4 regions of the Sodalis sp. RH15 genome follow, and region 4 is predicted to be linked to each of the others. Evidence: predicted binding sites of a transcription regulator. Region 4 holds the regulator's gene; each other region holds the start of a gene.
What was found. The regulator CRP, encoded in region 4, controls carbon source genes, mostly activating them, when cyclic AMP is high. The targets are predictions, from matches to a motif close to ATGTGANNNNNNTCACAT.
Positions count from the first base shown of each region.

Region 1: the regulator CRP is predicted to act here: its motif matches at 4,655-4,672, upstream of rbsD (D-ribose pyranase).
Region 2: the regulator CRP is predicted to act here: its motif matches at 2,017-2,034, upstream of ACL2XO_RS12810 (2-hydroxycarboxylate transporter family protein).
Region 3: the regulator CRP is predicted to act here: its motif matches at 1,699-1,716, upstream of deoC (deoxyribose-phosphate aldolase).

Region 1 covers NZ_CP178738.1:78,408-86,345, reverse strand. Annotated here, with positions in the region: gene cpxA (envelope stress sensor histidine kinase CpxA) at 1-175, opposite strand, end outside; gene cpxR (envelope stress response regulator transcription factor CpxR) at 172-870, opposite strand; gene cpxP (cell-envelope stress modulator CpxP) at 1,018-1,515, shown strand; gene pfkA (6-phosphofructokinase) at 2,170-3,132, shown strand; gene ACL2XO_RS00340 (sulfate ABC transporter substrate-binding protein) at 3,310-4,299, shown strand; gene rbsD (D-ribose pyranase) at 4,756-5,175, shown strand; gene rbsA (ribose ABC transporter ATP-binding protein RbsA) at 5,183-6,694, shown strand; gene rbsC (ribose ABC transporter permease) at 6,694-7,662, shown strand; gene rbsB (ribose ABC transporter substrate-binding protein RbsB) at 7,686-7,938, shown strand, end outside.
Region 2 covers NZ_CP178738.1:2,772,601-2,780,538, forward strand. Annotated here, with positions in the region: gene ACL2XO_RS12800 (response regulator) at 1-56, opposite strand, end outside; gene ACL2XO_RS12805 (ATP-binding protein) at 43-1,689, opposite strand; gene ACL2XO_RS12810 (2-hydroxycarboxylate transporter family protein) at 2,155-3,525, shown strand; gene ACL2XO_RS12815 (fumarylacetoacetate hydrolase family protein) at 3,632-4,507, shown strand; gene citC ([citrate (pro-3S)-lyase] ligase) at 4,566-5,645, shown strand; gene citD (citrate lyase acyl carrier protein) at 5,674-5,967, shown strand; gene citE (citrate (pro-3S)-lyase subunit beta) at 5,964-6,839, shown strand; gene citF (citrate lyase subunit alpha) at 6,871-7,938, shown strand, end outside.
Region 3 covers NZ_CP178738.1:203,417-211,354, forward strand. Annotated here, with positions in the region: gene fucP (L-fucose:H+ symporter permease) at 1-626, opposite strand, end outside; gene rbsK (ribokinase) at 631-1,557, opposite strand; gene deoC (deoxyribose-phosphate aldolase) at 1,745-2,422, shown strand; gene deoR (DNA-binding transcriptional repressor DeoR) at 2,468-3,241, shown strand; gene typA (translational GTPase TypA) at 3,460-5,283, opposite strand; gene glnA (glutamate--ammonia ligase) at 5,660-7,069, shown strand; gene glnL (nitrogen regulation protein NR(II)) at 7,210-7,938, shown strand, end outside.
Region 4 covers NZ_CP178738.1:810,219-818,156, reverse strand. Annotated here, with positions in the region: gene ACL2XO_RS03715 (LysE family translocator) at 91-693, opposite strand; gene ACL2XO_RS03710 (YheU family protein) at 817-1,038, shown strand; gene ACL2XO_RS03705 (phosphoribulokinase) at 1,204-2,073, shown strand; gene ACL2XO_RS03700 (OsmC family protein) at 2,120-2,527, opposite strand; gene crp (cAMP-activated global transcriptional regulator CRP) at 2,842-3,474, shown strand; gene ACL2XO_RS03690 (YccS/YhfK family putative transporter) at 3,526-5,607, shown strand; gene argD (bifunctional acetylornithine/succinyldiaminopimelate transaminase) at 5,705-6,925, opposite strand; gene ACL2XO_RS03680 (aminodeoxychorismate synthase component II) at 7,087-7,662, opposite strand.

The DNA.
Region 1 (7,938 bases), 730 kb from region 4:
CGGCCAGTTCGGCCTCGACATGCTGTTGCAGCATCACGCCCTGTCGCTGTTCACTGTCCAGCAACGGGGTCAGCTGGCGGGTATCCAGTTTGGGAACCATTAACACCAGCATCAAAACCAGCGCCAGGGTTAGCCAGAAGATGGCGAATATCCTCGCGGTCAAACTGTTTATCATGCGGCCGATACCATTAAGTAACCCCGGCCCCGCAGGGTTTTGAACCAGGGATGCCCGTCTTTGCGCTCCGGCAATTTACGCCGCAGATTGGAGATGTGCATATCGATTGCCCGATCAAACGGCGTCAGGCGCTTACCCAGGACTTCCTGGCTGAGGTGCTCCCGTGAAACCACCTGGCCGAGATGCTGCGCCAGTAAGTAGAGCAGGGTGAATTCCGTCCCGGTCAGTTCCAGGGGAACGCCGTCAAAGGTCGCCTCCTGCCGGCCGGGATTGAGGCGCAGAAAATCAACTTCCAGCGATGGCGTGCCGTTTTCGCCGTTTTGCAACTGTTCCGTCCACTGGGAACGACGCAAAATGGCTCTGATTCGCGCCACCAATTCCCGATCGTTGAACGGCTTGGGCAGATAATCATCCGCGCCCAGTTCGAGTCCCAGCACGCGATCCAGCTCGCTGCCGCGCGCCGTGAGCATAATAACCGGCGTTTGGTGTTGCTGGCGTAATTCCTTAAGCGTATCGATACCGTTTTTCCTGGGCATCATTACGTCAAGCAATAAGAGATCAACCGAGCTATCCAGCATATTCAACGCCTGTTCGCCGTCATAAGCCACCAGGACGTTAAAGCCTTCCATCTCAAGCAATTCTTTTAACAATGCCGTTAATTCACGATCGTCGTCGACCAAAAGGATTTTATTCATTTTCTCACCTCCAAACGCAAAATACGTCATCAATCACTACCAATCCATGACTTTACGTAGCTTTACATCCCCTGACGCTAGTTTGCAGCGGCGACAGTAGAATGAATTCATCGTTAAGCAACTTAGTAATGGGTGTAGGGGTTAGGGATGCACAAACTTAACGCCATGTTCATCGCCGCCACTCTTTTTTCCGGAAGCACTGTGGCCGGTGAGAACAATGCAACGGGAAGTTGGCATCAGGATGACATCGCAAACCGATGCGGCGATAGTCATTACAGCATGTTTGAAGGCGTAAGGCTGACGGAACACCAGCGGCAGCAAATGCGCGATTTGATGAGTCAGGCTCGCCTTGATATTCCCCGTATCAATGTGAGTGAAATGGAACAGTTGCATGTACTGGTAACAGCAGAAAATTTTGATGAGCCGGCTGTTAGGGCCCAAATTGAAAAAATGTCCCGGCAAAATGTCGCTCGCCAGGTTGAAATGGCTAAAGTGCGGAATCAAATGTACAACCTGCTGACGCCGGAGCAAAGACAAATTTTGAATCAGAATCATCAGCAACGCCTGGCAGAAATGGCGTCGCAAATATCGGAAATGATGCCATCTTCTGCCCAGAAGCCGGTACAGAGTGTGACCCTTAAATAAGACATCTTCATTTTTCCTTGCCATAGACACCATCCCTGTCTTCCCCCACCGAAAGGTGGGGTTTTTTTTAATGACTGACACCTACAATCATCGACAAGCAGCAAACCAATGCCGGCAATGACAAGTCCTTGGAATGTGGCGACATAAGACACAAGCAAAGTGCCCGCAGTTCCGCTGCGTTAATGCTACGATATTCCCGTGCCGCATCCTAAAATGTCTTGCAAAAGTGTGACATAAACCAAAGGAAGCCGGCCTCCCGGGCAGGCCGGCACCGGTCTCGCTTTCATATCTCTGCAATCTGGCGAAAATAACCTAACACGCGGTTTGCAACATCTTTTATCAACTGTGGTGCTGCATGTGCCGATGATTGGCATTATGGTAATTGCGGCGCCAAGCCAGACCCATCCTTTTTCCCATTGGGTTACAAATTGTCCGGTGTACCGAGTGGTGAAAAGCTAAGACACTGGTAAATGTAATGCATTATCATAGGGTATAAACGTGAGGATAGTGGGAAATTGCCTGACCTGAATCAATTCAGCAAAAGGGATTTGATATACTATTTCCACCATAAGCCATAGGTCGGATTTAATCCGTTCCTCAAAGTTAACCGGCATAGTGTATTCTACAAATAATAGCTAAAGCTCAGAGGTAGTCATGATTAAGAAAATCGGTGTACTGACAAGCGGTGGTGATTCACCGGGCATGAATGCAGCGATCCGGGGCGTTGTGCGCGCCGGACTTTCCGAAGGTTTGGAGGTTTATGGCGTCTATGACGGTTTCCTCGGACTGTTTCAGGATCGAATGAGCAAGCTCGACCGCTATAGCGTATCGGATATGATTAACCGTGGCGGTACCTTTTTGGGCTCGGCCCGTTTCCCTGAGTTCCGTGAAGAGGGAACCCGCGTTATTTCCATTGAGAACATGAAAAAACGTCAACTCGATGCGCTGGTGGTTATCGGCGGCGACGGTTCTTATATGGGTGCCAAGCGTCTCACTGAAATGGGCTTTCCCTGCATCGGTTTGCCCGGCACCATTGATAACGATGTGGCCGGCACTGACTACACCATCGGTTATTTCACCGCCTTGGAAACGGTGGTCGAGGCTATTGACCGGCTGCGCGATACGTCTTCTTCACACCAGCGTATTTCCATCGTTGAAGTCATGGGCCGCTACTGCGGTGATTTGACCATGTCGGCGGCCATTGCCGGCGGATGCGAATTTATCGTACTGCCGGAAGTGGAGTTTAAACCGGAAGATCTGGTTTATGAAATTAAAGCCGGTATCGCCAAGGGTAAAAAGCACGCCATCGTTGCCATCACCGAACATATCTGCAATATCAGCGAATTGGCGCAATATATTGAAAAAGAAACCGGCCGTGAAACCCGCGCCACTGTATTGGGTCATATCCAGCGTGGCGGCAGCCCGGTAGCTTATGACCGCATCCTGGCCTCGCGCATGGGGGCATTTTCCATCGAACTGCTGCTGCAGGGCTACGGCGGGCGCTGCGTCGGGGTGCAAAATGATAAATTGGTCCATCACGACATTATCGACGCCATAGAAAACATGAAACGGCCGTTCAAAAGTGATTTGCTGGAATGTGCTAAAAAACTCTACTGATCGCTTCAACTTCCCGCTATTTAACGCCCCCGTCATCGGGGGTTTTTTTTACCCTCTGTGGTTTAGCTCTTTTGCTTATATAAATTACGTTTTTATTCTTTAAAATGTTACAGGATTTCTGACACTCTCTGCTTAGTCGATATTCAGGTGATAAAAAGACTCTTCGGGAGAGCAACGATGTCAAAGTGGCAAGCAGGGTTGTTGTTGATTTTATTGTCGGGAAGCGCGCTGGCAAAAGATATCCAATTATTGAACGTGTCCTATGACCCGACACGGGAGCTTTATCAGGACTACAATGCTGCCTTCAGCAAATACTGGCAGGCTAAGACCGGCGACAAGGTCACCATTCGGCAATCCCACGGCGGGTCAGGTAAGCAGGCTACCTCGGTTATCAACGGTATTGATGCGGATGTGGTGACATTGGCGCTGGAATCTGATGTGGACGCCATCGCAGCGCGCGGCCGGATTGATAAAAACTGGATTACCCGGCTGCCTGATAACTCGGCGCCTTATACCTCCACTATTGTTTTTCTGGTACGTAAGGGCAATCCCAAGCAAATTCATGACTGGCCTGATTTAATCAAGCCTGGCATCTCCATCATCACGCCGAACCCGAAGACCTCCGGCGGCGCGCGTTGGAACTATCTGGCCGCCTGGGGTTATGCGCTGCATCATAATAATAACGATCAGGCGAAAGCCCAGGATTTCGTCAAGGCGGTTTATAAAAATGTGAGCGTACTGGATTCAGGCGCCCGCGATTCCACGAATACCTTTGTGGAACGCGGCATCGGCGACGTTTTAATCGCCTGGGAAAACGAGGCTTTGCTGGCGGTGAATAAGGTGGGTAAAGGCCAATTCGATATCGTTGTTCCCAGCGAGTCAATTGTGGCGGAGCCTACGGTATCGGTAGTAGATAAAGTGGTGGACAAACGGGGAACCCGCGACGTGGCTACCGCTTATCTGACCTATCTTTATTCGCCGGAAGGCCAGCGTATCGCGGCCAGAAACTATTATCGTCCCCGTGATCCGGCAGTGGCGAAGGAATTTGCCGATAAATTCCCACAGCTCAAGCTGTACAGCTTGAAGGATGTGTTCGGGAGCTGGCAGCAGGTGCAAAAAGTGCATTTCTCCGACGGCGGCAGCTTCGATCAAATCAACCAACGTTAACCGTTAACCCAAGCATAACGCCGATGGCTATAAGCCATCGGTGAGCTTGTTGACAAAGTGTTCGGTCGGGTTAGGCTACCAGATCGTAAACACGCCGTGAATACATCCCTGTAGGCTCGATCCGCGCCACCCATGGCGCGGACGGTTTACTCTTCTGGCAACCTGCCCTGCCTTATTGACTTCGAGTGCATTTGTCAACAGTCTGGCCGATGGCAATAAGCCGTCGGTTTTTTTCCTCACATCTTCTTCCCGCTGCCCTGACGGACCACGTTTTTCCGGCGACCGCATCCTCTTCTCGCTTCACTCTCAAATTCAATTGCTTGTGTGAATAATCTTTTTTATCACTAGCGAAACGTTTCGATGGCGATCACATTTTTGATGGATTGAGCTTGTACACCTCTGCTTTTTTAACTAATTTCATCCTCAGCGAAACGTTTCGCTGGTGGAGGCAGGAAAATGAAGAAAGGTGTTTTACTGAACGCTGACGTCTCTGCGCTCATCTCCCGTCTGGGCCATACGGATCAGGTCACGATTGCCGATGCGGGATTGCCCATTCCCTCTTCAAGCCAAAGGATTGATCTGGCGTTGACCCGGGGTGTGCCGACCTTTTTACAGGTGGTGAGCGCGGTTGTCAGCGAAATGCAGGTAGAAAAGGCCATTTTGGCCAAGGAAATGGCGGAAATTAATCCTCAGCTGCATGAGGCGCTGCTGGATCAGTTGACGGCCCTTGAGCAGCAACAGGGCAATACCATTGCCATCGAGTATATCAGCCACCAGGTATTCAAAGCCCAGACCGCATATAGCCGCGCGGTCATCCGCAGTGGGGAATGCACTCCTTTCGCCAATGTCATCCTGTGCTCCGGCGTCACCTTCTGAGGCATCTATGCAACCGTTACTGCAATTGACAGGGATAGACAAATCCTTCCCGGGGGTTAAGGCGCTTACCGGCGCGGCGCTGACGGTTTATCCCGGCCGCGTTATGGCGCTGGTGGGAGAGAATGGCGCCGGCAAGTCTACCATGATGAAAGTGTTGACCGGCATCTACAGCAAAGATGCCGGCACCCTGTCATACCTGGGAAAAGAGGTGGCGTTCAGCGGGCCGAAGGCATCCCAGGAAGCCGGTATCGGCATTATCCATCAAGAATTGAATCTTATTCCTCAGTTGACCATTGCGGAAAATATCTTCCTCGGCCGCGAATTCCTCAATCGGTTCGGCGGTATCGACTGGAAACGGATGTACAGCGAAGCTGACCAGCTGTTGGCCCGGCTCAATCTGCGGTATAGCAGCCACCGTCTGGTGGGGGAGCTGTCCATCGGCGATCAGCAGATGGTGGAAATAGCCAAGGTCATCAGCTTCAAGTCCCGGGTCATTATCATGGATGAGCCTACCGATGCGCTCACCGATACCGAAACGGCGTCGCTGTTCAGCGTGATAAACGAACTCAGGCAGCAGGGCTGCGGCATCGTTTATATTTCCCATCGGTTAAAAGAGATTTTTCAAATCTGCGACGATGTCACGGTGCTTCGGGACGGGCAGTTTATCGCCGAACGCCGGGTAACCGAGTTACAGGAAGACGCCCTGATCGAAATGATGGTGGGACGTCGCCTGGAAGAGCAATACCCGCGCATTGAAGTCCCTCTCGGCGAGGAACGTCTAGCGGTCAATCATCTTAGCGGCCCCGGCGTCGACGATGTCAGCTTTACGCTGCGCCGCAGTGAAATCCTCGGCGTCGCGGGCTTGATGGGCGCGGGACGCACGGAACTGATGAAAACCCTCTATGGCGCGGCGAAACGCACCGGCGGCACGGTAGTGCTGGACGGGCGAGCCATTATGACCCGCACCCCTCAGGACGGGTTGGCTAACGGTATCGTCTACATTTCCGAAGATCGTAAGCGGGACGGGCTGGTGCTGGGGATGTCGGTGAAGGAGAACATGACCCTCACCGCCCTGCGCTATTTCAGCCGTCAGGGCGGCGGATTGAAACACGCGGAAGAACAGCAGGCGGTAGGGGATTTTATTCGTTTATTCAATATTAAAACGCCCTCGATGGAGCAGCCAATAGGCCTGCTGTCCGGCGGCAATCAACAAAAAGTCGCCATTGCCCGCGGCTTGATGACCCGGCCCAAGGTATTGATTCTGGATGAACCGACCCGCGGCGTCGATGTCGGCGCTAAAAAAGAGATTTATCAATTAATCAATCAGTTCAAAGAAGAAGGGCTCAGTATCATTTTGGTCTCTTCGGAGATGCCCGAAGTGCTGGGAATGAGCGATCGCGTGATGGTGATGCATGAGGGCCGCTTAAGCGGCATTTTCCCCATAGGGCAGGCCACTCAAGAGGTCCTGATGGCCGCGGCCGTCGGTAAGCAATACAGTACCCAGCAGGAGAATCAATGATGAGTACCCGGATTATTCCCGTTAAACGCGGTTTCAGCAAAACTTGGCTATTAGAACAGAAATCATTGATTGCGCTGCTGGTGCTTATCGCCGTGGTGTCTTCCATGAGTTCGAACTTCTTCAGCCTCAATAATTTGTTCAATATTCTTCAACAGACCTCCGTGAACGCCATTATGGCGGTGGGCATGACGCTGGTGATCTTGACCGCCGGTATCGATCTTTCCGTGGGTTCGCTGCTGGCCCTGACCGGTGCGGTGGCCGCGTCGGTGGTGGGGCTTGAAATCAACGTGTTCGTCGCGGTGGGAGCCTCCCTATTGCTGGGCGCGGCAATCGGCGCCGTGACGGGGGTCATTGTGGCGAAAGGAAAGGTACAGGCCTTTATCGCGACCCTGGTGATGATGCTGCTGCTGCGGGGCGTCACCATGGTATATACCGACGGCAGCCCGGTGAATACCGGCTTCAGCGATGCGGCCGATGCGTTCGGCTGGTTTGGTATCGGCCGTCCGCTGGGCGTGCCTACGCCGGTGTGGATTATGGCGGTGGTGTTTCTCGCCGCCTGGTACATGCTGCACCACACCCGTTTGGGCCGCTATATCTACGCATTGGGCGGCAATGAAGCCGCGACGCGGTTGTCGGGCATCAGCGTTGATAAGGTCAAGGTCATCGTCTATTCGCTGTGCGGGCTGACGGCGGCGCTGGCCGGCGTGATTGAAGTGGCCCGGCTCTCTTCGGCGCAGCCCACCGCCGGTACCGGGTATGAACTGGATGCCATTGCCGCCGTGGTGCTGGGGGGAACCAGCCTGTCCGGCGGTAAAGGCCGCATCATGGGAACCCTTATTGGCGCGCTGATCCTCGGATTTTTGAATAACGGACTGAATTTATTAAGTGTTTCTTCCTACTATCAGATGATTGTAAAGGCTGTCGTCATTTTGTTGGCGGTATTGGTAGATAACAAAAGCAGTAAATAACCTCCCCTGCAGGAAACATAAAGATGAAAATGAAAAAATTAGCTGTTTTGATGTCCGCCGTTGCGTTAAGCGCCGCTTTCAGCGCCAACGCCCTGGCAAAAGATACTATTGCGCTGGTGGTTTCCACTCTTAACAATCCGTTCTTTGTTTCGATGAAAGACGGGGCGCAACAGGAAGCGAATAAACTGGGTTATCAATTGGTAGTCCTCGATTCGCAAAACAATCCGGCCAAGGAATTGGCTAACGTGCAGGATCTGACGGTGCGCGGCGTCAAGC
Region 2 (7,938 bases), 2.0 Mb from region 4:
GCCAGTTGGTTTTCATCTTCCACCACCAGCACGTCAAAAATTTCAGGCTGTATCATCAGATTCATCCGGATTAATGAGGTCGGGTAACATTGCACGACTTTCCATCGGAATAAAAATGGAAAAAACCGTACCGTAAGGTTGATTGGCGGACACCTCAATGGTTCCGCCGCAATGATTCACATAATTTGCCACCAGGTGCAGGCCAAGCCCATGATCGCCGCTGGGTTTGGTGGTGATGCCCACGTCGAAAATCCGTTCCCGCATCCCCTGGGGGATACCGATGCCCTGATCGGCTATTTCGATCACCACATCACGGGCGCTACCGACAATATAGGCCTCTATGGGATAGCGCTCCCCCTTACGCAACAGGGTTGCCTCAACGGCGTTATCCAGCAGGTTGCCGATAATCGACATCAGCTCGGTTTCGCGCAGGCCGGATGGCAGTTGCGCCAGGCCGCAGGCCGGATCAAATAACAACTTCACGTTTTTTTCACGCGCCCCGGCATACTTGCCCAGCAATAAGCCGCACAATGCCGGCGAGCAAAAACGCGCCGAGACGAAATCAAGTATTTCCTGGGCGCTTTCCGATTGCGCTTCAATATACCGTATTGCTTCATCATAGCGTTTCATATGCAATAACCCGGCCAGGGCGGCGGTCCAGTTCAACTGCTCATGACGCAAAATACGTAAATTATCCGCATAGCGCTTCACCTGGCTTAATTGAACATTGAGACTGTTTATTTCATGCTGATCGCGAAAACTGATTACCCAGCCCTGCAACTTATCCTCCAGCAAAATCCGCACGCGGCTGGCGATGACCGTAACCTGATTGAAAAGGCAGATTTCGTCATGGGTATCGCTGGCCAGCATGGTTTTTTCCTGCAGGAAAGGGATGGGTTTAATCACCGATGACAGGCGTTTGCCGCGCAGTTCTCTTGAGGATGCATGCAGGGAGAGTATCGATTTGGCCGCTTGATTGATCTCGGCAACGCGGTATTCTTTATCGATGGCAATCACGCCTTCAAAAATGGATTCCAACAGCGCTTTTTGCTGGCGGACCAATAGGCCTATTTCTCTTGGCTCCAGTGAAAACATCTGTTTCTTCATCGTATTGGCAAACCACCAGGAAAACACAAATAATGCCACCAGCAACATTAACGCCATCACGAGAATATTAATTAATTTCCCGGTGCTGAGCATATCGATACGAGTTTTCAAATAGCCGATAGAAACAATGCCAATAATATGATGTTGCCCATCGAATATGGGCGCCTTACTGCGCAAGGAGATACCTAAACCGCCGCGCCGCACGGAAATGCTGTCTTTACCTTGCAATACCTCTGTATTGTCTCCACCGATCATCGACTTGCCAATGCTGCCGGGATAACCCGAATGATATAAATGCATACCGTGCTCATCGCCGATAACGATATAACTGGCATCGCTGCGCTTTGCCAATTTTCCCACCAGGGCGGCAATGGCGTCGGTATCCTTGATTTCAACCGCATCAATCAGTGTGGGGATCATGGCGATTTCCCGCGATTGGACCTGAGCGCGAGCGCCGAGTTCAGCATAAAGCTGCTTATCCAAGTCGTAGTAATAATATATGCCTATCAGCAATAGCAATAATGAAAAGAAAAGGATCAGGCTGATAAATAACTTAATATGGAAAGAAACTTTTATACACATAATAAATCATAGCCATTAGGCAAACGCGGTAATCTTATCATGATTAAAATCAGGTGTAAGGGCGCTAAATCTAAAGTGTGATCTCAACCACAACCGTTGGGGGATATTACCGCTAAATGTCGGCCGAGTGTTAAAAACTCAGTCTACATATCTCCCACCTTTCATTAACAAGCTATTTTTTTTGAGGAATAAAAACCATTAAAACCATAAAAACCATTGAAATCATATAACCCATAAAAATTCTATTAAGATAAATTGCGCCGCTGCCATGACCATGAAATAATAAAATCCATTAAAATCTTTAAGACCTTTAAAATAGCGGTTTAAATTTGAATTCAATCACATAAATAACGTCAGCCGTTTTTTAGTATTCCAGCACTTATTTTACTTACCCTAAATAATTCGAGCTGCAGGAAAACCAACGCATCTGCAGCTTGGAGTATGGCGGGTATAAGGGGGCTGATTATGAGCACGACAGAAGACAGTTATATTGCTACAGCTGAACCGGCAACGGTGAAAGAAATTTCTGTCAAGGAAAAATGGTGGCATATCCTTGATAGCTGGAAAATCGGTATTATTCCACTGCCGCTATTTTTATTGGCCGGCATTCTCATCGGTATTGATTGCCTGAGCGGGAAATTACCCAACGATATCGTGGTGATGGTAGCGACCCTGGCGTTTTTTGGCTTCGCCTGTGGTGAAATCGGCAAGCGCCTGCCGGTGGTGGGTAAAATGGGCGCGGCGGCTATTTGCGCCACATTTATTCCTTCAGCAATGGTGCATTACGGTTTGTTACCCGAGGTGGTGGTGACGGCCACCACCAGTTTTTATAAATCGACGAACATTCTATATCTCTATATCTGCTGCATTATCGTCGGCAGCATCATGAGCATGGACCGGCGCACCCTGATTCAAGGTTTTTTGCGCATCTTTTTCCCGATGCTGTGCGGCGAGGCGGCCGGCATGCTGGTGGGTATGGCCGTTGGACTGGCCCTTGGCCTGCCGCCGTTTCAGATCTTCTTCTTTCTTATTTTGCCGATTATGGCCGGCGGCGTGGGTGAGGGCGCAATACCGCTCTCCATCGGTTACGCCGCATTGCTGCATATGGAACAGGGCGTGGTGCTGGGACGGATATTGCCGGTGGTGATGCTCGGCGGATTAACCGCCATTATCATTGCCGGCTGCCTGAACCGGCTGGGTAAACGCTATCCCCATTTGACCGGCGAAGGCAAGCTGATGCCGGCCAATCAGTCGGGCCAGGACCAGCCGGCCGCTGCCCTTACCGGCACGTTTAGCGGTAAAACCGATGTGACCGCTATTGCCGCCGGGGCGCTGCTGGCGGTGCTGCTCTATATGCTGGGCATGCTGGGGTATAAATTGATCGGCCTGCCGGCCCCGGTGGGCATGCTGTTTATCGCGGTGTTGATCAAACTGGCCCACGGCGTTTCTCCCCGCATGCTGGAAGGCTCCCAGGTGGTGTATAAATTTTTCCAGACCTCGGTGACCTACCCGATTCTGTTTGCCGTCGGCGTCGCCATTACCCCCTGGCAGGAGCTGGTGAATGCATTCACCCTCTCCAATTTGCTGGTGATCGTCAGCACCGTCTGCACCCTGGTGGGTACCGGCTATCTGGTGGGTAAAAAAATCGGTATGCATCCCATCGACGTGGCCATCGTGTCCTGTTGCCAAAGCGGCCAGGGCGGCACCGGCGACGTGGCTATCCTCACCGCCGGCAACCGGATGGAGCTTATGCCGTTTGCCCAAATCGCGACCCGCATCGGCGGGGCGATAAACGTCTCGGTCGCCTTGCTGGTCTTGGGCAACTTCTTACTTTGATATCCGGCCACGCTGCGACCCGGCTGTGCATGCCGGACGAGGGTGATTTACCGGCTAATACCGGCCGGGCCATCGGGTTGAGAAGAATGTTAATTCAGGAAAATGTATGAAACTCGCAAGTTATGTTTATCAGCGCGGCAAGAGCTACGGCATCGTGGCCGCAGACGGCCTGATTGACTTAGGCCGCCGTCTTGGCCCGCGCTATCCGGATCTTAAAACCCTGCTGGCCGGCAATGCCTTATCCGAGGCGCAGGATCTGTGCCATCAGCCGCCGGATATAGCGGTTGACCAGGTAACATTCCTGCCGGTAATTGAAAATCCGGGCAAAATCTTATGCGTCGGCATGAACTATGCCGAAAAGCGTAAAGAGTTCAATGAGGTGAACCCGGCGCCGACGCTTTTTATTCGCTTCGCCGATTCCCAAACCGGTCACGGTATGCCGATTGTCAAACCTGGTCTTTCGGCGGAATTTGATTACGAAGGCGAACTGGCGGTGATTATCGGCCGGGAGGGGGAGGGTATTCCCGCTTCGCAGGCGTTGTCACATGTCGCCGGGTATAGCTGCTATATGGATGGTTCGGCGCGGGACTGGCAACATAATTGGTTCACGGCGGGCAAGAATTGGCGGCAAACCGGCGCGTTCGGCCCTTATCTCACCACTGCCGATGAAGTCCCCAATCCCCATGACCTGAACATCCGTACCTGGTTAAACGGCCGTCTGGTACAAAACGACAATACCGGCAGCATGATTCACGGTATTGCCGCGCTGATTGAATACATCAGTACCTTCACCCGGCTGCACGCCGGCGACGTGATTATCACCGGTTCGCCGGGGGGCGTCGGCAAGAAGCGTACCCCGCCGCTGTTCATGAAAAGCGGCGATTGCATCGAAGTGGAAATCGAAAAAATCGGCCATTTGAGAAATCAGATTGTTGATGCGGTTGATTATTCCATGCCCGGGTCGTCTCATGCCGCCGCGTAGTTTAAAAACCGCCGGGCTCATCGCCGAGGCCCGGGATTCGAGCCATAGGGTAAGCGCTATGTATGATTTGGACGCGTTGGAATTTGCCGTGCTGCCGGTCCGATGCACCGCTAACGGCCTGAACGAAGGGCGCGCCCTGCCGGAACGCGGCGGGTTGGCCGAGGTGCGCGCCCTGCTGGACACCAGCGGCCTGGGCATGGATGAGGATATCGATTGTTTCGTGGTGGCCCATGATGGCCGGCAGTTGGCGGGGTGCGCCGGCATTGCCGGCAATACCATCAAATGCGTCGCGGTGGCGGCGGATTACCGCGGGGATAACTTGAGCGCCCGCCTGGTGGGAGAGGTGGAAAATCTGGCGATACGGCAAGGGCATTTTCACCTGTTTCTTTATACGCGTCCGTCCAATATCGCCCTGTTCAAGGGCTGCGGCTTTTATCCCCTGGCGCAATGGGACCAGGTGGCGGTTCTGATGGAAAACACGCCGGTGGGCATTACGCGCTATTGCCGCGCGCTGGCCCTGCAGCGTCATCCCGGCGCCCGAATCGGCGGGATCGTCATGAATGCCAATCCCTTCACCCTGGGGCACGCCTACCTGGCGGAGCAGGCCGCCGCTGTTTGCGACTGGGTGCATATCTTCGTGGTGCGGGAAGATGTGTCGCTCTTTTCCTATGCCGAGCGTCTTGAAATGGTGCGTCAAGGCGTGGCGCATCTCAGCCATGTCACGGTGCATCCCGGCTCGGATTATCTCATTTCGCGGGCGACGTTCCCCGGCTATTTTTTACGGGATACGCAGCTTATAGGCCAGACCTACAGCGCCATCGATCTGCTGATTTTTCGCCGTTATATCGCGCCGGCCCTCGGTATTACCCATCGTTTTGTCGGCACCGAGCCCTATTGTCCGGTGACTGAACAATACAATCGCGATATGCGGGTGTGGTTGGAAGAGCCCGGGCGTTCAGCTTCACCGCCGGTGTCGGTGGTGGAGATTCCCCGCAAATGCCAATCCTCCGGCTGGGCGATTTCAGCCTCGGAAGTGCGGGCATTGCTAAAGGATCGGCAGATGTCGCACATCCGGGAAATCGTGCCGCCCTGTACGTTTGCCTTTTTAACGTCACATCACCGGTCGGAATGTGCGTAACCGAATTTTTTTTGTCAGGACAGTCATTATGAAGATAGTTAAAGAATCCTTGGCCGGTACGTTTGAATCCAGCGATCTGCTGGTGAAAATCGCCCCGGCCGACGGCGAGTTGAACATTGTCGTGAACAGCGAGGTGATAAAACAGTTCGGCATACAAATCCGTCAGGTCATTGATCAAACGCTGGCTGCCATGGGCGTTACGGAAGGGTTGATCATTATCGACGATAAAGGGGCGCTGGATTGCGTAATCCGCGCCCGCATTCAGACCGCGGTATTACGGGCCGCCGGCGCGGAAGATATTGTATGGGACAGCATGTCATGAAAAAGCTTCGCCGCAGTATGTTGTTTATTCCCGGCGCCAATGCCGCCATGTTGTCCACCGCGTTTATCTACCGTCCCGATTCGATCATGTTCGATTTGGAAGATGCCGTTTCGCTGCGGGAAAAAGACAGCGCCCGGATCTTGGTGTTCCATGCGCTGCAGCACCCCATGTACCGGGACATTGAAACCGTAGTGCGCATTAACCCGCTCAATACGCCGTTCGGCCTGAAGGATCTGGAGGCGGTGGTGCGGGCCGGGGCGGATGTGGTGCGGTTGCCGAAAACCGACAGCCCGGAGGATATACATGAGCTGGAAACCCATATTGAACGCATCGAGCGGGCCTGCGGCCGGGAAGTGGGTTCCACCCGAACCATGGCGGCCATTGAATCGGCCATCGGCGTGATTAACGCGGTGGCCATAGCCCGCTGTTCTCCACGGCTTATCGGCATTGCCCTGGCGGCCTTTGATTATGTCATGGATATGCAAACCGAACGGGGCGACGGCACCGAACTTTTCTACGCCCGCTGCGCGGTGCTGCACGCGGCCCGCGCCGCCGGCATCGACGCTTTCGATGTGGTCTATGCCGATATCAACGACGAGGCCGGTTTCCTGCGGGAAGTGGAGCTGGTACGCAAAATGGGTTTCAACGGTAAATCATTGATTAACCCGCGCCAGATTGAACTGCTGCATAACGCCTATGCGCCGACCCAGGAAGCGGTGGACTACGCCCGGCGGGTGATTGCCGCCGCCGAGGACGGAGAGCGTAAAGGCCTGGGGGTTATATCGTTGAACGGGAAAATGATTGACGGCCCGATTATCAACCATGCCCAGGTGGTACTGGACCGTGCCAGGGCTTCCGGCGTGCGCCGGTAGCGGTTTAGGCGAATAAATACAGGAATACCTAATGAGTGATTTTTTAGACAATCTACAGACGCAATATCGGCATCTCGGGCAACTGGCGCAGTTCAGCCATGCGTGCAGTACCACGCCCTGGCTGGCGGATAATCTGGCCAAACACCAGCGCAAGCTTTGCGACAGCCTGGAACAGGCCATTGAACGCAGCGGACTGCGTGACGGTATGACCATCTCGTTCCATCATGCCTTTCGGGAAGGGGATATGGTCATTAATCGGGTGGTGGAAACCCTTGCCCGCTTAGGGTTTAAAAACCTGACGCTGGCGTCCAGTTCGCTGATGACCTGCAATGATGCCTTGATAGAACCCATCCGGGCGGGCGTGATTAGCCGCATCTATACGTCGGGCATGCGCGGCAAGCTGGCGGACGCTATTTCCCATGGCCTGATGGAAGAACCGGTACAAATCCATTCCCATGGCGGAAGGGTAAAACTGCTGCAGGATGGCGAGCTCAAGATCGACGTGGCGTTTCTCGGCGTGCCGTGCAGCGATGAGTTCGGTAATGCCAACGGCAGCCACGGTCAATCCTGCTGCGGTTCCCTGGGCTATGCCATGGTGGATGCGCGTTTTGCCCGCAAGGTAGTATTGCTCACCGAAGCCTTGCTGCCTTTTCCCAATCTGCCCGCCAGTCTGGTTCAGGATCAGGTTGACTATATCGTCAAGGTGGATCAGGTGGGGGACCCGGCTAAAATCAGCGTGGGCGCGGCGCGGGTCACCAGTAATCCACGGGAGCTGATGATCGCCCGCAGCGCCGCCGAGGTCATTGAGCATTCCGGCTATTTTGTCGACGGGTTCTCCCTGCAAACCGGCTCGGGGGCGTCAAGCACCGCCTGTACCCGTTTTATGGCGGAAAAGATGGAGCGGCGCCATATCAAGGCCCGCTTTGCGCTGGGGGGTATCACCGGCAGCATTGTCGATCTGCATGAGAAAGGCCTGATCGATATCCTGCTCGATACCCAGTCCTTTGACAGTCAGTCGGCGGAGTCGCTGCAACATAACCCGCGCCATATCGAAATTTCCACCAATGTCTATGCCAACCCCGCCGCCAAGGCGGCCTGC
Region 3 (7,938 bases), 610 kb from region 4:
ATGATCAGATACTTATAAGGTTCGAGGGTGAGTTCCAGCATATTCAGGCGGAATTGATGCCCCTGCTCCGGCGTCATGGCGGCCAATTGGCTGCTCAGGCTGTCCCCTTGCTGGAAAACCAGATATTTGCCCAGCACAATGCCCATCAGCGCGCCGACGGGATAAAAGGTCTGGCTGATATTAAGCCGCAGCGTCGCATAGTCGCGATGACCGATCATCGAACTGTAGGTATTGGCCGCAGTTTCCAGAAAGCTCAAGCCGATGGCGATGGCGAAAATCGCCGCCAGGAACATGGTGTAGGTGGCCATATGAGACGCAGGATAAAACAGCACGCAGCCGATGATATACAGCGACAGGCCCGTCATAATGGCCACTTTATAGCTGGTTTTGCGAATGACCATCGAGGCCGGAATGGCAATCAGAAAGTAGCCGCCGTAAAACGCGCTTTGCACCAGCGCGCTGGCGAAATCGCTTAAGGCGAACACCGTTTTGAATTGGGTAATCAAGATATCGTTCAAACTGGCCGCACAGCCCCATAAAGGAAACAGGCAAGACAGCAGGATAAACTGAAACAGCGGTGTTTTATTCAGATAGCCGTCAGGCATTTGTACCGTATTGTGGTGCATGATGTTATTCCTGATGTAAGGTGGCGAGGAAATCATGGAACTGGGCGGCGTCGGCATAGGAACGCTGGGTGCCTTTGCCCCGTACGCTGAATGCGGCATAGGCCGAGGCATATGTCATAGCCTGCTTCACGTCTTGGCTGCCGACATAGTAATGGGCAAAACACCCTATATAGGCATCGCCCGCGCCGCTGGTATCCACGGCCTGTACCGGCACCGCATCCACCCGGTGGACGCTGTCGCCGGTCAACCACACCGAGCCGCGGTGTCCCATGGTGATAATCAGGTTTTTCAGCCCCCGGGAGAGCAGAGAGCGGCCGGCGGCAAGGATATGCTCTTCGCTGTCCACCGCCATACCGGTCAGGATTTCCAGCTCCGTTTCATTAGGCATGAAAAAATCGCACTGGCAGGCATAAGCAATATCCAGCTCCCGGCTGGCCGGCGCCGGATTAAGAATCACCGGCACATGAAGCCGCCGGGCAACGTCGATGGCGTGATACACCGTCGCCAGCGGAATCTCCAACTGCAGGATAATCACCTTGCAGTCCTTGAGCTGCTCCGCCGCACGGTCAACATCCGCCGGCGTCAAATGGTTATTGGCCCCTTTAATGATCAAGATGCGATTATGTGAATCCCGATCAACAAAAATCGGCGCCACTCCGCTGGAAACCCCCGGCACCTTCTCAACATAGCGGGTATCTACGCCGTACCGGCGCAGGTTATTTACCGTATTGTCGGCGAACAGATCGTCGCCGACCTTACTCATCATCATCACGCCGGCGCCCAGTTTGGCTGCCGCCACCGCCTGATTAGCGCCTTTACCGCCGCAACCGATCTCAAAATCCGGGGCTTCAAGCGTCTCCCCGGTTTTCGGCATCTCGGTGATATAGGTAATCAGATCCACCATGTTGGAACCAATAACCGCTATATCCATAATCATTTGCCTCTCTAATGTTTTCATAGCATTCAATGTTACTACGCTAACATTATCAACCCATAAATGTTAATAATATGACACCTATCACATCTCATGAGAAAAATTAACGGACAAATGGCTATATAACGGTGTTAGATAATGTTATTATTTTCACATTAACATCATCCCTCACGAGGACGCACTCATGAACAAAACAGAAATCGACTTTCCCCGATATATCGATCACACCCTGCTGGCGATGGACGCCACCGAGGCGCAAATAGCCGCTTTATGCGAAGAAGCAAAGCAGTATGGCTTTTATGCCGTCTGCGTAAATTCCGGTTATGTGCCGTTCGCCGCCCGTGCGCTGCAGGGAACCGACGTTAAAGTGTGCTCGGTGGTGGGTTTCCCTCTGGGAGCCGGCCTGACCGCCGCCAAGGCTTTTGAAGCAAAAGCGGCCATCGAAGCCGGGGCCGGGGAGATCGATATGGTGATTAACGTCGGCTGGCTGAAAAGCGGGAAAATCGACGCGGTAACCGCCGATATACAGGCAGTGCACCAGGTTTGCGCCGCCACACCATTGAAGGTTATATTGGAAACCTGCCTGTTGAGCGAAGAGCAGATCGTGCAAGTTTGCCAGATTTGCCGCGAACTTAAGGTGGCCTTTGTGAAAACGTCCACGGGTTTTAGCACCGGCGGCGCCCGGGAACAGGACGTCAGGCTGATGCGGCAGACCGTTGGGGCGGACGTAGGCGTCAAGGCATCCGGCGCCGTTCGCGATCGTCAGACCGCGCAAACCATGATACTGGCCGGCGCCACCCGTATCGGCACCAGTTCCGGGGTAAGTATTGTGACGGGCGCAGCAGCCACCGGCAAATATTGACTGTTCACACCGGCGAACATTGGAACAATTGACGCAGGGTACACTATGGAAACGCGGCGCGAAGAAAGGATTAACAGGCTGATACAGGCTTTAAAGCGGGAAGACAAAATCCATCTGAAGGATGCCGCCGTCCTGCTGGGCGTATCAGAAATGACCATCCGCCGCGATCTCAGCGCCGAGCCGGCGCAGGTGGTTCTGCTGGGGGGATATGTCGTCAACGATCCGAAAAACAGCTCAGTCACCCACTACTTTGTGTCGGATCAAAAAGCCAAGCACGTTAAAGAAAAAAGCATTACCGGCCGTATGGCGGCCCAAATGATTGAAAAAGACGACACGGTTTTTTTTGATTGCGGAACCACCACGCCATTCATTATCGACGCCATCAACCAAGACCTGGCATTCACCGGCATTTGCTACTCGCTGAATACGTTCCTGGCATTGCAGGATCTGCCCAACTGCAAAGTCATACTGTGCGGCGGTGAATTCCATCCGGCCAACTGCATATTCACTCCACTGACCCAATATTCCATTCTGGATAACATCTGTCCCGACAAGGCGTTTATTTCCGCCGCCGGGATAGATATTCACTACGGTGCGACCTGCTTCAATTTTGATGAGCTCACCATGAAGCACCGCGCTTTATCCCTGTCGCAGCAAGGAATTCTGGTGGCCGATCACAGCAAGTTCGACAATATCAAACCCGCCTGCATCGGCACCCTAACCCTCTTCGACACCCTTATCACCGATCAGTCCCCCCCGCGCAAATTCCACGACTACTGCCAGCAGCATAATATCGCCTTGATCTATCAGCCAGACTGACGAACCCGCCAACTCCGAAGCTGTACCGAGCGTGTTAAGGGAGACCGTGACAATGGGGTCGTAGCGGCCATCTGGTGGCCGCCGAGCACCCCATGGCGCGGTAAGCCCGCCAACTCCGAAGCTGTACCGAGCGTGTTAAAGGGAGACCGCGCCGATTTTCGGCAAAAAAATACCGGTCCATCTGCATGGACCGGCATCTTGTCTTCTCGTGCCTAAGATCAGACTTCTTTGCTGGAACGATTGGCGCGCTTACGATCGTTTTCAGTCAGATAACGTTTACGCAACCGAATGGAATGGGGAGTCACTTCCACCAGCTCATCATCATCAATAAATTCCAGCGCTTGTTCCAACGACAGCTTAATCGCCGTCACCAGCGTAGTGGCTTCATCGGTACCTGAAGCGCGCATGTTGGTTAATTTCTTGCCGGTCAGGCAGTTGACGGTCAAATCATTAGAACGGGTATGAATACCGATAATCTGGCCTTCATACACTTCCGCGCCGTGGCCCAGGAACAAGCGGCCGCGATCCTGCAGGCTGTACAGGGCGTAAGCAACCGCTTTACCCTGGCCGTTGGAAATCATCACGCCGTTCTGCCGCTGGCCGATTTCACCCGAACGCACATCGTCATAATGACTGAACGACGAATACAGCAGGCCGGTGCCGGAAGTCATGGTCAGGAACTCGGTACGAAAACCAATCAGGCCACGGCTGGGGATAATATAATCAAGACGGATACGGCCTTTGCCGTCCGGCAGCATATCGCGCATCTCGCCTTTGCGCATGCCCATCGCTTCCATCACCGGACCCTGGTTCTGCTCTTCGATATCAAGCGTAACCTGTTCGAACGGCTCCTGTTTTTTACCGTCAACGGTACGGTAGATAACCTTCGGACGGGAAACGCCGATTTCAAAACCTTCACGGCGCATATTCTCGATAAGCACCGACAAATGCAGCTCGCCGCGGCCCGACACCAGGAAGGTATCCGGGTCTTCGGTTTCTTCCACCCGCAGCGCCACATTATGCACCAGCTCTTTGTTCAGGCGCTCCAGGATCTGGCGGGACGTCACGTATTTGCCTTCTTTGCCGCAGAACGGCGAGGTGTTAACCCCAAAGGACATAGAGACGGTAGGCTCGTCCACGGTCAGCGGCGGCAGCGCTTCAACCTGGGCCGGATCGCAGATGGTATCGGAGATATTCAGTTCACCCAGACCGGTCAGGGCAATAATGTCACCGGCTTCAGCCAGTTTGGACTCGATACGCTGCAGGCCCATATGCCCGAGCACCTGACCCACTTTGCCATTGCGGCGCTTGCCTTCGTGGTCAATGATGGTCACTGCCTGGTTCGGTCTGACCGAACCGCGTTTGATGCGGCCGATACCGATAACGCCAACATAGCTGTTGTAGTCAAGCTGGGAGATTTGCATCTGGAACGCACCGTCGCTATCAACGTTGGGCGCTTCGACATTCTTCACGATCGACTCGAACAGCGGCGTCATATCCTCGGCCATGTTTTCATGTTCATAGCCTGCGACCCCGTTCAACGCGGAGGCATATATGATCGGAAAATCCAGTTGCTCATCGGTTGCGCCGAGGTTGACGAATAAATCGAACACCTGATCCACCACCCAATCGGGGCGTGCTCCGGGCCGGTCTACTTTGTTGATGACCACAATAGGCTTGAGACCGTAAGCAAAGGCTTTCTGGGTCACGAAACGGGTTTGCGGCATGGGTCCGTCCATGGCGTCCACCAGCAGCAGCACCGAGTCCACCATGGACATGACGCGCTCAACCTCACCGCCGAAATCGGCATGTCCGGGGGTATCAACGATATTGATACGGTACCCGTTCCAATTGATAGCGGTATTTTTCGCGAGGATGGTAATTCCCCGTTCTTTCTCCAAATCGTTGGAGTCCATCACGCGTTCGGTGGCGTCATTGCGGTCACCCAATGTTCCGGATTGTTGCAACAGCTTATCGACCAGGGTGGTTTTCCCATGGTCGACGTGCGCGATGATGGCGATGTTACGCAAATTTTCGATCACAACTTTGCCTCAGGCATTAGAAATAGCGCGTTATTGTACACGTTATAGGCGAAGGACTAAACAAGATCGCGCTGTTCTCTGCATTTGCGTCATTTTCAGCGCCCCATCATCCCTTTATCAGTGCAATGTTTCAATTATTCGCACGCATTGCACCAAAATAGTGCCCACTCAGCGCACAAATGCACTAAAATAGCACCCCCCCCCCAATCTGGTGCAGCTTGGCAACCGTTAAAAGGCCGCAATTCGGCGCCTCGCGTTCATTTAGCAATGTTGGCACAGTTTTAGCTTAGTTAAGCTTAGCCTAGGTAAGTTTAAAAAATCCATACCATACGATTTCGTTCCACGACGACAATGGCACATCCGGGAGAATATAAGTATGTCCGCTGAACACGTTTTGACGATGCTAAATGAACACGAAGTCAAATTCGTCGACTTGCGTTTCACTGATACGAAAGGGAAAGAACAGCACGTCACAATACCGGCCCATCAGGTGGATGCCGATTTTTTTGAAGACGGCAAAATGTTTGACGGTTCTTCAATCGGCGGCTGGAAAGGCATCAACGAATCAGACATGGTGCTGATGCCCGATGCAAGCACCGCCATGCTTGACCCGTTCTATGAAGAAACCACACTGATCATCCGCTGCGATATCCTTGAACCGGCCACCATGCAGGGTTACGATCGCGATCCGCGTTCCATCGCCAAGCGCGCTGAAGATTTTCTGAAATCATCCGGCATCGCCGATACCGTTTTTTTCGGACCTGAACCTGAATTCTTCCTGTTCGACGATATCCGTTTCGGTTCCTCCATTTCCGGTTCCCACGTTGCCATCGACGACGTCGAAGCGGCCTGGAATTCCGACAAGGTTATTGAAGGCGGCAACAAAGGCCACCGTCCGGGCATCAAAGGCGGCTATTTCCCCGTACCGCCGGTGGATTCATCACAGGATTTGCGTTCCGCCATGTGTTTGACCCTGGAAGAAATGGGTCTGGTGGTGGAAGCCCATCACCATGAAGTGGCTACCGCGGGCCAGAACGAAATCGCCACCCGCTTTAACACCCTGGTGAAAAAAGCCGACGAAATTCAAATTTACAAGTATGTCGTGCATAACGTCGCCCACGCCTTCGGCAAAACCGCGACCTTTATGCCCAAACCGATTTTCGGCGATAACGGCTCAGGCATGCATTGCCATATGTCTTTAAGCAAAGACGGCAACAACCTGTTCTCCGGCGACAAGTACGGCGGCCTGTCCGAAACGGCGCTGTTCTACATCGGCGGCGTAATCAAACACGCTAAAGCCATCAATGCGCTGACCAACCCCACCACCAACTCATACAAACGTCTGGTCCCGGGGTATGAAGCGCCGGTGATGCTGGCCTACTCCGCCCGCAACCGTTCCGCCTCAATCCGTATTCCGGTATCGCCGAGCCCGAAAGGACGCCGTATCGAAGTGCGCTTCCCGGATCCGGCCGCCAATCCGTATCTGGCCTTCGCCGCGCTGCTGATGGCCGGACTCGACGGCATCATCAACAAGATTCATCCCGGCGATGCCATGGACAAGAATCTGTACGATCTGCCTCCGGAAGAAGCGAAGGAAATTCCTCAGGTATGCGGATCGCTGGATGAAGCCCTGGCATCCCTCAGCGCGGATCGCGAGTTTTTGACCCGCGGCGGCGTCTTCACTGACGATACCATTGATGCTTACATCGAGCTGCGTACTGAAGAAGTTGACCGCATCCGTATGACGCCGCATCCGGTGGAATTCGAGTTGTATTACAGCGTTTAATTACATTGTGTTTTTTGTTGCCGTGGAAACTTTCAGCCCATCTTCGGATGGGCTTTTTTCTCCAGCAAACCTTGCGCGTAGCCATGCGCAATATTATCTAATGGACTAAAATGCACTAGAATAGTGCGGGAGACTGCTTTATGGCTACAGGCTCATTGCCCGATGCTGGGCAGATCCTAAATTCGTTAATAAACAGCATATTGCTGCTAGATAACGATCTTGCCGTTCATTACGCCAACCCGGCGGCGCAACAGCTGCTGGCGCAAAGTTCCCGTAAGCTTTTCGGTACGCCGTTGCCTGAATTAATGGGGTATTTTTCCCTCAACGTCGAATTGATGCGCGAAAGCCTTAATGCCGGACAAGGGTTTACCGATAATGAAGTTACCCTGGTGGTGGACGGACGGGCGCATATCCTTTCCCTTACCGTGCAACGCCTGCCGGAAGATTATTTCCTGATGGAACTGGCGCCGATGGACAATCAGCGGCGTCTGAGCCAGGAACAAATCCAGCATGCCCAGCAGGTGGCGGCGCGGGATCTGGTGCGCGGGCTGGCCCATGAAATCAAAAACCCCCTCGGCGGATTACGCGGCGCGGCGCAGCTGCTGGCAAAGGCGCTCCCCGATCCCTCCTTGCTGGAATATACCAAGGTCATCATCGAGCAGGCGGATCGCCTGCGCAACCTGGTGGATCGACTGCTGGGACCGCAGCAGCCCGGCATGCACGTGACGCAAAGCATCCATCAGGTGGCGGAACGGGTGTTTCAACTGGTCTCGCTGGAAAAACCGGACAATGTGACCTTGTTGCGGGATTACGATCCCAGTCTGCCCGAATTAGCCCACGATCCCGACCAAATGGAGCAGGTATTGCTG
Region 4 (7,938 bases):
GCCGAAGCGCCTCATGGCACGGTAGGCCCGCGATCGCCGGCGCGTGAACCTAGCGTGTTAAAGGAAGACCGCAAAAATTGCGCGGCCTTATCAGCGCCAAATCAACAGCACGCAGGCCGCAGTAAGCAATCCCATGGCGACATTAAATACCGTCCAGGCGCGTTTACTGCTGAGCAAACGGCCGATAAGCGTACCAAAGCCGAGCCAAATAGTCCCGGAAACGATATTCACCGTCACAATACCAATACTGATGGCCCCCACCGAAGTAATATAGGCATTACCCGTCAGGCTGAAACTGGCTACAGCCCCCAGCGCCATCAACCAGGCTTTGGGATTCAGGAACTGCAGCAGTCCGCCCTGGTAAAACGGAATGGGGCGTGGCGGCGGCGCATCCGTCTCCAATGTTTCATACGCCGCGGTGGCAATCTTCCAGGCTAACCACAGCAGATAAAGGGAACCGGCCACTTTGAGCATAAAATGCAATGACGGATACAGGGTAATTAAACCGCCGATACCGAAAGCCACCAATAGCAATATGCACTGCATCCCGAGCATAATACCCAGCATCAACGGCATTGAACGCCAAAAACCGAAATTCGCGCCGGAAGCGGTAAGCAGCATATTATTAGGACCGGGCGTAATGGCAGCGACCCAAAGAAAACCCAACATTGAAAGAAAAAGACTCGGTTCCACGTTTCGGGGGCTCCCCTCCCTTTAATGAAGGTAAGAAACTAACAGCGCGCTTGTATCCGCACAAGGCTTTGCTGGTGAAATTTCCTCAAGGCATTGAATCATTAACAAACTGGACATAACATGATGATTATTCCGTGGGAAGAAATCGACTCCGACACCCTGTATAACCTGCTTGAATCCTTTGTCTTGCGAGAAGGCACCGATTACGGCGAACAGGAAAAGACATTGGAGGCCAAAGTCGCCGATGTCAAACGTCAACTGATAAGCGGCGAAGCGGTAGTGGTATGGTCGGAACTGCATGAGACCATCAATATTATGCCCCGCGGCCAGTTTCATCCGGAATAACGCAAATTGGCCCTGCGCCGCTAAACATGATAACAATAATCAAGTCTTTCATGCCGGGCGCATGTGAATCTACCCGTCATACTTCAAGTTGCAGGTGCGTCCGCTTTCCTGCAACCTGAGTTATTGAGGGTATCACGCCGTCATATAACGAAGCGTAGGGTTACCATGTCAGCACAACATCCCATTATTGCCGTTACCGGCTCCAGCGGCGCCGGCACCACCACCACCAGTCTGGCTTTCCGTAAAATTTTTCACCAGTTGAATATTCACGCCGCCGAGCTGGAAGGGGACAGTTTCCACCATTTTACCCGTCCGGAAATGGACATGGCCATTCGCAAGGCCCGCGATCTCGGGCGACATATCAGCTATTTCGGGCCGGAAGCCAATGACTTCGGCCTATTGGAACACACCTTCCTGCAGTATGGGCTCACCGGCCACGGCAAAGCGCGAAAATATCTGCACACCTATGACGAAGCCGTTCCCTACAATCAGATTCCCGGCACCTTTACTCCCTGGCAGCCGCTGCCGGAGCCGACGGATGTGCTGTTTTACGAGGGGCTGCACGGCGGGGTGGTTACCGACCACCATAATGTGGCGCAGCATGTGGATCTCCTGGTGGGTGTAGTACCCATCGTCAACCTGGAATGGATACAAAAGCTGGTGCGCGATACCAGCGAACGCGGACACTCCCGGGAAGCGGTGATGGATTCCGTGGTGCGATCGATGGAAGACTATATCAACTACATCACACCGCAATTTTCCCGTACCCATATCAATTTTCAACGGGTTCCCACGGTGGACACGTCCAACCCCTTTGCCGCCAAGGCCATCCCTTCGCTGGACGAAAGCTTTGTGGTAATTCACTTTCGCGGCCTGGATCATATCGACTTTCCCTATCTGCTGGCGATGCTGCAGGGGTCGTTTATTTCCAATATCAATACGCTGGTGGTACCGGGAGGGAAAATGGGGCTGGCGATGGAACTGATCATGGGACCATTGGTAAAGCAGCTACTGGAAGGCAAACGCATTGAATAAACCGGGCGCGGCCGGAGCGTCGCGCCCGCGGTAACGCATCCGTCATTCAGGACGGCAAACGCACTTCAAAACTATGGGTAACGTTCACGGATTTGCCGAGCATCAAAGACACCGAGCAATACTTTTCCGCTGACAGCTCCACCGCCCTTTCGACGATTTTGTCGGTGAGCCCCGTGCCGGAAACTATGAAGTGTAAATTAATATGGGTAAATAACCTCGGCGCTTCGTCGCGGCGTTCAGAGGTCAGCTTGACTTCGCAATCACGCACATCCTGACGCCCTTTTTGCAGAATCGATACCACGTCGATGGCGCTGCACCCCCCAGCCGCCATAAGTACCATTTCCATTGGGCTGGGCGCTTTTTCCCCTGCGTTGCCATCCATCAAAATCTGGTGGCCGGAGGCGGATTCACCTATAAAAGACAGACCTTCGACCCATTTTACTCGTGCTTGCATTATGATGACTCCAGATAAAAAGTTTTTCCTGCACCCTACATTTTTATTGGAAAGGTGGCAATGTTACCTAACATACTTCATGCTGATGCAAGACAACAGAAGACACTGCTTCAAACCTATGCTAAAAACAAGGCTGGATCGACCTCATGATAATGAAAGGGCAAGAGAGCGATCGGAACATCACTAAAACCAGACCCTAATAAGTTCCCTAACGTCGCTCCGTTTACAACGGAGATGGATCGATAAAACAGCGCCGTAATAGGGAATACGATGTCCTGAACAAGGACAGCGATGACAAAAGAGGATAACAGCGAATGGTTCTCGGCAAACCGCAAACAGACCCGACTCTCGAATGGTTCCTGTCTCATTGCCATATTCACAAGTATCCATCGAAGAGTACGCTAATACATCAAGGCGAAAAAGCTGAAACACTTTACTACATCGTCAAAGGCGCCGTCGCGGTGCTGATAAAAGATGAAGAAGGTAAAGAGATGATCTTGTCCTACCTTAACCAGGGGGATTTTATCGGGGAATTGGGCTTATTCGAAGAAGGCCAGGAGCGCAGCGCCTGGGTTCGTGCGAAAACCGCTTGTGAAGTGGCTGAAATTTCTTATAAAAAATTCCGGCAACTGATTCAGGTGAATCCGGATATCCTGATGCGTCTGTCGGCGCAGATGGCCAGCCGCTTGCAGGTCACCTCGGAAAAAGTCGGTAATCTGGCGTTTCTCGACGTCACGGGACGTATCGCGCAAACCTTGCTTAATCTGGCGAAACAACCCGACGCCATGACCCACCCCGACGGCATGCAAATCAAGATTACCCGCCAGGAAATCGGCCAGATTGTCGGCTGTTCCCGTGAAACGGTGGGCCGTATTCTGAAAATGCTGGAAGATCAAAATCTCATCTCCGCACACGGCAAGACCATTGTCGTTTACGGTACGCGTTAAACGTTAATCAAACAGGCGTGGTACTCTGTGCCACGCCTGCTTGTTGGCAGCATGTGGCGTCGACTGATCTATCACCCCGAAGTCAACTATGCCTTGCGGCAAACCATCGTGCTTTGCCTGCCGGTGGCGATAGGGCTATTGTTCGGCAGCCTGCAGAACGGCCTGCTGTTCTCCCTGGTGCCCGCCTGTTGCAACATCGCCGGCCTGGATACCCTGCATAAACGCTTTTTTAAACGCCTGGCCATCGGCGGTACGCTGTTCGCCGTCAGCAGCGTACTGATCCAGTGGCTGCTCTTTGTACACGTACCCTTGCCCTTTATCATGGTGGGCCTGGCGCTGGTGCTGGGCGTCACCGGTGAAATCAGTCCGTTGCACGGGCGGTTATTACCCGCCTCCCTTATCGCCGCCATTTTTACCCTCGGCCTGACCGGCAACGCCCCGGTGTGGATCCCGCCGCTGCTGTATATCGCCGGTACCGCCTGGTACGGGCTGTTTACCGGCCTGTGGTTCCGATGGCTTAAAGAGCAGCCGATGCGGGAAACCCTCAGCCTGCTCTATAGAGAGCTCGCGGATTATATCGAGGCGAAATACAGCCTGCTGACCCAGCATACCGACCCGGAAACCGCCCTGCCGCCGCTGTTTGCCCGGCAGCAGCGGGTGATTGATCTGATTGCGCAAATTTACCAGCAGCTGCATATGCTGTCGGCCAACCATCAGCTTCAGTACAAACGTCTGCTGCGGACATTTCAGGTGGCTCTGGACCTGCAAGAGCATATCGCCGTCAGTTTGCATCAGCCGGACGAAGTGCAGAAGCTGGTGGAGCAGAGTCACGCTGAAGCGGTGATCCGCTATAATGCCCAATTGATTGCCGCCCGGCTGCGGGTGGTAGCGGACGATATTCTTTATCATCGGTTATCGGGCCGTTTCACCATGGCGGAAGCCCTGTCGGCGGTGGAAAAAATTGCCCAGCGAAATCCGGATAATCCGGTGGGGCAATTTTGTTTTTATCACTTCAGCCGCATCGCCCGGCTGCTCAGGACGCAACGTCCGCTCTACCGGCGGGATATCATGGCGGATAACCAGCAACGGCTCTCTTTCTGGCAGGCGCTGCGCAGCTACTGTTCGCTCAAATCCATGGCGCTGCGCAACGCCGCCCGGCTGGGCATTATGCTGGCCATCGGCAGCAGCCTGGGACTGGTGTTCAACCTGCCTAAACCCTACTGGATTCTGATGACGGTGATGTTTGTCAGCCAGAACGGCTATAACGCCACCCGGGTACGTATCCAGCATCGGGCGCTGGGAACCTTGGCCGGCCTGGTTATCGCCGCCGCGACCCTGCAGCTCCATCTGGGGGACGGCACGGTTTTATTGTTTATGCTGGTGGTGACCCTGGCGGCTTACCTGGTTTTGCGGAAAAATTACGGCCTGGCGATGACCGGCTTCACCGTAACCGCCGTTTACACCCTGCAGCTATTGTCCCTGAACGGTACGCATTTTCTGGTACCGCGGCTGGTGGATACCCTGATCGGATGCATGCTGGCGTTCGGCGGTACGCTCTGGCTGTGGCCGCAGTGGCAAAGCGGCCTGCTGCGCAAAAACGCCCATCAGGCGCTGGAAAGGGATCAGGACGCATTGCGTCTGTTATTACAGGCGAATCCGGAGCCGGCGGCGCTGGCCTATGCCCGTATGCGGGCCAACCAGGCCCATAACGCCCTGTTCACCTCACTAAGCCAGGCCATGCAGGAGCCCGGTTTCAACTCCCGCTACCTCATCGATATGCGCCTATGGGTGACCCATAGCCAGTTTATTATTGAGCATATCAATGCCATGACGATACTGGCGCGGGATCACTACATGCTGACGCCAATGCTGGCGGAAAAATACCTGACCGCCTGCGAGGTGGCGCTGCAAACCTGCCAGCAACGGCTGGAATACGATGGTCCGAGCAGCGAACAGCCGGTACTGGCCACCGCCGGCGATACGCCGGAGCAGCCGGGCACCCCGATGGAACGCCATCTGCGGCGTATCCTGTTCCATTTGGGAGTCATGCATACCATCTCGTCGGTTGCCTGGCGCCAGCGACCGCAGCACGGCCGCTGGCTATCGCGGCGATTGGGGGAAAATGCCCAATAGCCGCCGATAATGGCGGCTGAGCGTGTTGGCAAAGTGCCCGGTCGAGAAAGGCGGTTTGATAAGTGAACCGTCCGCGCCAGGCTCTTTCTCAGTGAGCTCAGCCGGCGGTAACCTGGGCCACCGCCTGTTCAAACCTGGCCATTCCCTGATCGATATCGTCAAATTCCACCACCAGCGACGGGGCGAAACGCACCACGTCCGGGCCGGCGTTCAGGATCATCAGACCGTTGGCGGCGCTGGCATGAAGGAATTCCCGTGCCCGGCCGTGATAGCCGGGTTTCAGCGCGGCGCCAATCAGCAAGCCCATGCCCCGAATTTCTTCGAACACATGATAGCGGTCGTTAATCTTCTGCAGCGCGCTGAAAAACCTGTCATGCCGTTCATTGATTCCCGCCAGCACCGCCGGCTGGTTAATGACGTCCAGCGCCGCCTCGGCCACCGCGCAGGCCAGCGGATTGCCGCCATAGGTGGTGCCGTGGGTTCCCACCGCCATCACCGACGAAATCTCCTCGGTAGTAAGCATGGCGCTGATGGGGAAACCGCCTCCCAGCGCTTTGGCGGTGGTGAGAATATCCGGCAGGACACCATAATGCATATAAGTGAATAACTTACCGGTCCGGCCCATACCGCACTGCACTTCGTCCATCACCAGCAGGGCCTGGTATTGATCGCACAGATCCCTAAGCCCCTGCAGGAATTCCGGCGTGGCCGGCGTGATCCCGCCCTCGCCCTGTATCGGCTCAACCACCACCGCGCAGGTATGATCGTCCATCACCGCTTTTACCGCCGCCAAATCGTTGAACGGCACGTGGACGATATCACCGGGTTTCGGTCCGAAACCATCGGAATATTTGGGTTGGCCGCCCACCGTGACGGTAAAGAGCGTACGGCCGTGAAAGGCGTTGTGGAACGCGATGATTTTGGTTTTATAAGGGCTGTGGCGGGTGATGGCATAATGACGGGCCAGCTTAAAGGCGGCTTCGTTGGCTTCACCTCCCGAATTGGCGAAGAAGACCCTATCGGCAAAGGTGGCATCGATAAGTTTGCGCGCCAGCCGCAGCGCCGGTTCATTGGTAAAGACATTACTGGTGTGCCACAGGGTTTCACCCTGGCTTTTCAGCGCCGCCACCAGCGCCGGATGGCAATGGCCCAGGGCGGTCACGGCGATACCGCCGGAGAAATCAATGTACTCCTTGCCTTCCTGGTCCCATACCCGGCTGCCTTTGCCTCTGACGGGAATAAATTGAGCAGGTGCATAAACTGGCAAAATGACCTGATCAAACGTTTCCCTGGTTACCGCGTCATCATGTGTTTTCATAAGCTTTTTACTCTATCCGCCGCAAAAGATAAATGAAATTATAATCATAAAATATGAATAAAAAATCACTTCAATGCAATCTTTTATCGCCGTTCAACGGCAAAAAATTATATCCGCTACCGACGCCGGGCCGGTTGAAGCATTCGCGGCGGGCCATCGGCTTACATCGCCAGGAAATTCGCCAGCAACCGATGTCCCTGTTCGCTGAGAATGCTCTCAGGATGAAACTGTACACCTTCAAGGGGCAAGGTACGATGACGGATGCCCATGATTTCATCGTGAACGCCTTCTTGCAGGCTCCAGGCGGAAACCTCCAGGCAGGGCGGCAAACCGGCGGTCTCCACCACCAGCGAATGGTAGCGGGTCATGGTCAAATCCGCGGGCAACCCGGCGAAAACCCCCCGGCCGTCATGGACGATAGGTGAGGTCTTACCGTGCATAACCTGCTTTGCCCGCACAACGCGGGCGCCGAATACCTGCGCTATGGCCTGGTGGCCGAGGCAAACCCCCAAAACCGGTATCTTGCCGGCAAAATGCGCAATGGCCGCCATGGAGATGCCTGACTCGTCAGGGGTACCGGGGCCGGGAGAAATCACCAGCCTCTCGGGCGCCATACGGTCGATATCGTCCAGTTGCACCTCATCGTGGCGTTTAACCTCTACATGTGCGCCCAGTTCGCAGAAATATTGGTACAGGTTATAGGTAAAGGAATCATAGTTATCGATGATCAGCAACATGGTAAGGGTGGCCTATTTTTACCGGTTGTTCAGGCAGGAAAATGAAGAAATGGGTCAGCTTGTCCCACGCATCGGGATTTCAGCCAAGTATAACGTGCTCCATATCCCGCTGTCGAACATCGGGCGGGGGGATTCACCGGCTTTAGCGTGAGGCAAATCGAGCCTTGGCGCGGCGCGCGTACCTATTCTGGGACAGAAGGTCAAAACCAGAGGTCAGGCATCGGATATCTGAAGTCAAATAATGGAATAGCGGAATAAAAGGCCGTATATTGCTCA